DNA from 2 places in the Pantoea sp. F_5 genome. Region 1 is predicted to be linked to the other one. Evidence: predicted binding sites of a transcription regulator. Region 1 holds the regulator's gene; the other holds the start of a gene.
The links. The regulator CRP, encoded in region 1, controls carbon source genes, mostly activating them, when cyclic AMP is high. The targets are predictions, from matches to a motif close to ATGTGANNNNNNTCACAT.

Region 1 (3,669 bases):
ACAGCGGCAGGCGGCGCTGGCGGTCTGCCATCAAATCGCGCTGGTAAAGCGGCTTCTGGGTGCGCAGCACCCGCGCAATGCGGTTGAAGTGATAAAGGCAGAAGTTACCCACCGGATTATCGGGATGCTGATGGGCGATTTTCTCCAGCGCGCCGAGCTGTTTATCCATCGCAAAGCGGTCGGGTAACTGGTGATAAAGAATGTTATCTGCCAGCACCCGCAACCGGGCCGAGATGGTTTTGGCATTCCAGCGGATCACCGCTTCAGCATGGCTCTGCTCTACCAGCTTCTGTACTTCTTCCGGCCGATGCAGGCTGACCGAGATATGCTCCTGCAGATCGAGCGCCACCTGGAAAGCGCGCGTTAGCCGCTTATGGCTGTGATCGCGGCTTGCCGACAGCATGTGCATCTGCTGATAACAGGTGTTGATCAGATCGACCACTTTCTGCTGGTGAGCCAGCAGCGGCGGCAGCGCTTTTTCGGGATCGGTCAGCTGCGTCAGCAGGGTATATTTGGCGTCACAGTAGTTGGCCAGCTCGCGGTAAATCAGGCTCAGGCTCTCCCGCATCGGCTGCTCTTTCCACAGCCAGAACCAGAACCAGTTAAATATCCCATACCAGAGTGTGCCGCCGATATAGAGCAGCGGAGTGACATAGATGGGCATGCGGCCAATCAGGCTGAGGGTAAAGATGGCGGCAATAAGCGTACCGGGCAGCAGACGGCCGTGCAGCGGGCTAATCTCACCGGTGACGCCAAGCAGCAAAGGCATAGCGAAGAGGATCAGCGGCAGTGGAATCGCATGCAGGGTGAGCCACTGGATCAGAAAGCTGCCGAGGGCAAACAGGCTGCCGCCCACAATCAGACGTTTGAAAAAGCGTTTATGCGGAGTATCGAGACCGGCGATATTGCAGCAGGCGGGCACTAATGAGAACAGCAGACCTTTTTGCAGGTCGCCAGCCAGCCAGCCCAACGCGACCGGCAGGCAGAGCACCAGCGTTTGCCGCAAGGCGTAGTTAACTTCAGGATGATAAATGATTCGACGCCACATCGGCCCAACACAAACAATAACGGCGTGATGTTGCCATCACGCCGTGGATGACAGGAGTTAGCGGGTGCCGTAAACGACGATGGTTTTACCGTGTGCGGAGATCAGGTTCTGATCTTCCAGCATCTTCAGAATACGGCCCACGGTTTCACGTGAACAACCCACAATCTGGCCAATTTCCTGACGAGTGATTTTAATTTGCATGCCGTCGGGATGCGTCATGGCATCTGGCTGCTTCGCCAGGTTAAGCAGGGTCTGAGCAATGCGTCCGGTGACGTCGAGGAAAGCGAGGTTACCCACTTTTTCAGACGTGACCTGCAGGCGACGCGCCATCTGCGAGGAGAGTCGCATCAGGATGTCGGGATTCACCTGGATCAGCTGACGGAATTTCTTGTAAGAAATCTCCGCGACTTCGCACGCGCTTTTCGCACGTACCCAGGCGCTGCGCTCCTGACCTTCTTCGAACAGGCCAAGCTCACCAATAAAATCGCCCTGATTCAGGTAGGAAAGAATCATCTCTTTGCCTTCTTCATCTTTAATCAGAACCGCGACGGAACCTTTCACGATGTAGTAAAGCGTTTCTGCTTTTTCACCTTGGTGAATCAGCGTACTTTTGGATGGATACTTGTGAATATGGCAATGGGACAGGAACCATTCGAGTGTAGGGTCTGTTTGCGGTTTGCCGAGAACCATTCGCTATTATCCTCTGTTGTAATCGTGCCCAAAATACAGGGGGCAGTTTTCCCTGTCAGGCGGTGAAAGCTTCAAGCGTTTCCTTTTCAGGAAATTATTCGGGCCGCATCAGGCGCAGTGCGCTTCATTCTTCCCGGCTTCGCCATCGGGTGACGAAAAATATTTTCAGCACTGTTTGTAGCACAGCTTTTGCCGACTGTCTTCTGTTGTCTCGCTTCAGCTACAGGCGGATTTCTCTGGATTGCTGTTTACCAGGTGAAAGCGTACTCTGGCGACAAAACAGCGTATTCCGGAGCAAAAATCATGCAGGCAAGAGTGAAATGGGTAGAAGGGCTGACATTCCTTGGAGAATCCTCATCCGGCCATCAGATACTGATGGATGGCAATTCGGGTGATAAAGCGCCCAGCCCAATGGAGATGGTGCTGATGGCGGCAGGTGGATGCAGCGCGATTGACGTGGTATCAATTCTGCAAAAAGGCCGCAACGATGTGGCTGATTGTGAAGTAAAACTGACCTCAGAACGTCGTGAAGAAGCACCGCGAATCTTTACGCACATCAACCTGCATTTTATCGTGAGTGGCAAAGCGCTCCAGGATAAAGCGGTCTCACGCGCCGTCGATCTTTCGGCAGAGAAATACTGCTCTGTGGCCATCATGCTGGGTAAAGGTGTGACGATTACGCATAGCTATGAGGTGATTGAGCTGTAGTATCTGAAAACGACCATTAACGGCCCGTGCAACATTGGGCGGCGGTAAGATCGAGCCTGCGCAGAAAACCGGGCCAGATCGGAAAGTCGCTTAAACCATCCCTGGGCGCTCGGCCCACGCGATTACGCACCTCATCCCTGAAGTGCGCCTGTAGCCGGGCCAACGCGTTGCGTTGTTCAAAAACGCTCCCGGCGTTTTTATCCCTGGCGTGGGACGCTTTCCTCTTCTGACCCGGTTCCCTGCGTGTTGAGCTTATATGCTGCTGTCAGATTCTTTGTGATCAGGGTCTGTCTGAAGCGAGCTCCCTGAAACCGGATGTGGCTGCCGGACGTGAAGCGAAGGGAGCATACACCTGTAGCAAAGCATAGCGGGCCAGGGATGGCCCGCGCTGAGCCTGCCAGGGATGGCGGTTTTGCGTCTTTGCGAAAGGCGTATGCTCCCTGAAGCCTGCTCAGCAGCAAGCCTTTATCCGCAGAAAAGCCGGTTTTACATTTTTGCGAAAGGCATCTGCTGTCTGAGGGTTTTTTGCTGACCTCTTACTCTATCCGCTTACCTTCCATCAGCCGCTTCACCAGCGGCCCCATGATCAGCTCCATGGCCAGACCCATTTTGCCGCCAGGCACCACCAGCGTATTGATGTGCGAGATAAACGACCCCTGCAGCATCGCCAGCAGATAGGGGAAGTCGATATCCTCCAGTCCCTGAAAGTGAATCACTACGAAGCTCTCATCCAGTGACGGAATGGTGCGGGCAGCGAACGGGTTGGAAGTATCAATGGTTGGAACGCGCTGAAAGTTGATATGGGTACGTGAGAACTGGGGCGTAATGAAGTTGATGTAATCCTCCATCGACCGCACCACCGAATCCATTACTGCTTCACGTGAATGACCGCGCTCGCCAGTGTCGCGCACCAGTTTCTGAATCCACTCCAGGTTAACAATCGGTACCACGCCCACCAGCAGATCGACCTGTTCCGCCACGTTGTGCTGCGCCGTCACCACACCGCCATGCAATCCTTCATAAAAAAGAATATCGGTGTTCTGCGGTAGCGGCTGCCAGGGGGTAAAGGTGCCGGGCACCTGATTCCAGGGCACCGCCTCATCGTAAGTGTGCAGATATTTACGCGACTGCCCCTGCCCACTGTGGCCATACTCTTTAAAGCTCTGCTCAAGCAGGCCAAAGTCATTGGCTTCCGGGCCAAAGTAGCTGATGTGACGTCCTAA
Region 2 (3,669 bases), on a different contig from region 1:
CCCCGCGCGATAAATAGAGGCCTTACGGCAGCGATTATTTTCTGAAAGATCAGAGATCCCATAATGCGGCCTTTAAAAATATTACTATTTATTTCTCAATATTTCCTGATGCATGATTGATTCTGGCGGGGCGCAATCAAAGCCTGATTCGCACCCTGCCGGGTTAACTTTCAATCATTCAATCAGGAAGAAATATGCGTGAATTAACTCATTTTGAAACAAGCCAGGCCAGCGGTGCAGGAACAGAAAGTGCCAGTACGGACGTTGTGCAGTTAAGCTCCGTTAATAAAAACAGTCTGCTGGTTAATAAAATATTCCGGGTACTTAATGGATTATTTGGCATGAAGATACCTTATCTGAAATAACCAGACAGAGTGAGTAAGTGATAATGATCGTCCAGCTCATTAAAGGCTGGAGTCGGATCACGGCGTCGAGTGTCCATCGCAGAGAAGCAACTCACACTTTACGCCGTCTTTAAATGACAAACCCTTTCTTCAGGCAAAACACACCCGACAACCCGCAAAGTCACTTCTGACCGCGCCCCACCACCCAGCGCTTATGCACCCACAGCGAGGCAATGATCACCAGCGCGCCCGCAATAAAGCTCGGCCAGTGCGGTTTCTCCTGCCAGATAGCCAGATTCACCAGCAGCCCGGCGGGAACGTGCATGTTATTCATAATGCCCAGCGTACCGGCATCGACCTGCGTCGCCCCGTAGTTCCACATAAAATAGCCAAGACCAGAAGCCGCAACGCCCAGCCACACCAGAATGCTCCACTGCAATGAGGTGGTCGGCAACTTCTGTGGATTGCCCCAGGCACACCAGGCAATCACCGCAATCAACACCGCCCCCAGATAGAACCATGAGAAGGCCGTATGCTGCGGCATGGGACGGGTCTCCTGCAGACGCTTATAACCCACCATGCCTGCCGCGAAGCAGATGTTTGCCAGTTGCACTAACAGCAGACCAAACCAGAAATGATCGCTGACTTTGTCATAACGAATAATCGCCGCACCCGCCACCGCCAGTAACGCACTGAAGATATAGCCGATGCGCAATGGACGACGGCTGATCAGATCGTAAATCAGCGTCACATAGAGCGGTGTCATTACCGTAAACAGCAGGAATTCTGACACGCTAAGGTAGAGATAGGCTTCGAAGCTCAGCAGATACATTACGCCCAGTTGCAGCATCCCCACCAGCATATACAGCAGTAGCGTTGAAGGGCGGTAACCTCGCCAGCGCAGGAAAGGCAAAAACACCAGCGCAGCCAGCGCCAGACGCATCAGCACAGAGAACCAGCTATCCACCTGACCAGCGAGATATTCGCCAATCAGGCTGAAGGAAAAGGCCCACAGAATGGTGGTAATAATCAATAAAAACACGGCAACGACCCCGAAATTAACAGGCCGACAGTGTAAACAATGTGCCGCCGTCAGGCTGTGAAATCTGGTTGACATCTGATTATAAACCAGGCGATTAAAAAGCCGACCGGATACCCTGCTTACACTTCCTGACATATCAATCGACAGAATAGGTTTTCAGCCACATAAAATGCGCGAAATGATCCATCAGATGATCACTTCCGCTCCTGACTGTAATAAAACTGTAACAAATGTGTCATTCATCACAGTAACGTTGCGCAACTAACACTATTCTTTGCGCGAAATGGAACATTCTGCATCCATTTTGTTCTGCACTTTCCTGCTCCAACCTGCCGGGAATGAAAAACCATAATGTGCCCTGGAGGGCCTCACTGATGCTGAGCATTTTTAAACCTGCACCACGTCAGCCGCAGGTAGCGGAGGATCACGTTGATCCGCTCTACCGTCGTCTGCGCTGGCAAATTTTCATCGGGATCTTTTTTGGTTATGCGGCCTATTATCTGGTCAGAAAAAACTTCGCACTCGCCATGCCCTATCTGGTGGAGCAGGGTTTTTCACGTGGCGATCTCGGCTTTGCCCTGTCCGGCATCTCCATTGCCTACGGCTTTTCAAAATTCATCATGGGCTCGGTCTCTGACCGATCAAACCCGCGCGTCTTCTTACCGGCAGGCCTGATTCTGGCCGCAGCAGTGATGCTGATTATGGGATTCGTCCCCTGGGCGACCTCCAGCATCATGGTGATGTTTGTGCTGCTGTTTATCTGTGGCTGGTTTCAGGGCATGGGCTGGCCACCCTGTGGACGAACCATGGTTCACTGGTGGTCGCAGAAGGAGCGCGGAAGGATCGTTTCGGTCTGGAACTGTGCGCATAACGTGGGCGGCGGTATTCCGCCGCTGCTCTTCCTGCTGGGTATGGCGTGGTTCAACGACTGGAAAGCGGCGCTCTACATGCCCGCCTTTGGCGCGATTGCCATCGCGATTCTGGCCTTTGCGCTGATGCGCGATACCCCGCAATCCTGTGGCCTGCCACCGATTGAAGAGTACAAAAACGACTATCCGCCCGACTACGATGCCAGCCACGAAGAGGAGCTGACGGCAAAACAGATCTTCATGAAGTATGTGTTGCCGAACAAGCTGCTGTGGTACATCGCGCTGGCCAACGTTTTTGTCTATCTGCTGCGCTACGGCATCCTCGACTGGTCACCAACCTATCTGCGTGAAGTCAAACACTTCACGCTGGATAAGTCGTCCTGGGCCTACTTCCTGTATGAATATGCGGGGATTCCGGGGACGCTGCTGTGTGGCTGGATGTCGGACAAAGTGTTCCGGGGTAATCGTGGTGCGACCGGCGTGTTCTTTATGACGCTGGTGACCATCGCAACCGTGATCTACTGGCTCAACCCGGCGGGCAATCCTGGCGTCGACATGGCTTGCATGATCGTGATTGGCTTCCTGATCTACGGTCCGGTGATGCTGATTGGTCTGCATGCGCTGGAGCTGGCACCGAAAAAAGCAGCGGGGACAGCGGCGGGCTTTACCGGCCTGTTCGGTTACCTGGGTGGCTCGGTCGCGGCCAGCGCCATTGTCGGTTACACCGTCGATTACTTCGGCTGGGACGGCGGCTTTATGGTGATGATTGCGGGCTGTGTGCTGGCGGTTATTCTGCTGTTACTGACCATGGTCAGCGAACACAAACACAAAAAGACTCTCGCCTGACGGTAGTAAACAAGGGCCGGCTATCCGGCCCTTGTTTACGCTGACGGCTTAAGCCAGATAGAGCGTGCGCAGCGTCTGCGGCACCGCATCATCGGCATTCGAACCAATCACATCCAGCTCCGGCAGCGTATCTTTTAAGCGCTGATGGGCGTTCTGCATGATATAGCCCTTGCCCGCCATGCTCAGCATCTCCACATCATTCATACCGTCGCCAAAGGCAATGCAGCTCTCCAGCGAGTGACCCAGCGTTTTCGCGACCGCTTCCAGTGCATGTCCTTTCGACACGCCGCCCGCCATGACCTCCAGACAGGTTGGCAGCGAGAAACTGACGTTAACCCGATCGCCCCAGCGCGCTTCAATCGCCTGCTCCATCGGGATCAGATGCTCGGGGTTTTCGCAGGTGAAGAAGACCTTGCTGATGTTGCTGGTTGGTAGCAGACCTGGCTCGTAGACCTGATAGTTGAAGACTGACTCACGAAAATAGTCCTGCTCAGCCGGGCTTGAACGGCTGACAAACCACTCATCATCGCGGTAAACGTGCGTCAGAATATCGCTGTGATGATACTGC

Region 2: a site for CRP is predicted at 1,617-1,634, ahead of glpT (glycerol-3-phosphate transporter). Genes of this name have one in related genera too.

Annotation. Positions count from the first base shown of each region.
Region 1 covers NZ_VWUO01000006.1:19,332-23,000, reverse strand. Annotated here, with positions in the region: gene F3I44_RS09565 (YccS/YhfK family putative transporter) at 1-1,048, opposite strand, end outside; gene crp (cAMP-activated global transcriptional regulator CRP) at 1,106-1,738, opposite strand; gene F3I44_RS09555 (OsmC family protein) at 2,042-2,446, shown strand; gene F3I44_RS09550 (phosphoribulokinase) at 2,983-3,669, opposite strand, start outside.
Region 2 covers NZ_VWUO01000012.1:126,960-130,628, reverse strand. Annotated here, with positions in the region: gene F3I44_RS16670 (DUF1456 family protein) at 1-17, shown strand, start outside; gene F3I44_RS23765 (hypothetical protein) at 195-365, shown strand; gene F3I44_RS16665 (carboxylate/amino acid/amine transporter) at 526-1,386, opposite strand; gene glpT (glycerol-3-phosphate transporter) at 1,761-3,101, shown strand; gene yigL (sugar/pyridoxal phosphate phosphatase YigL) at 3,150-3,669, opposite strand, start outside.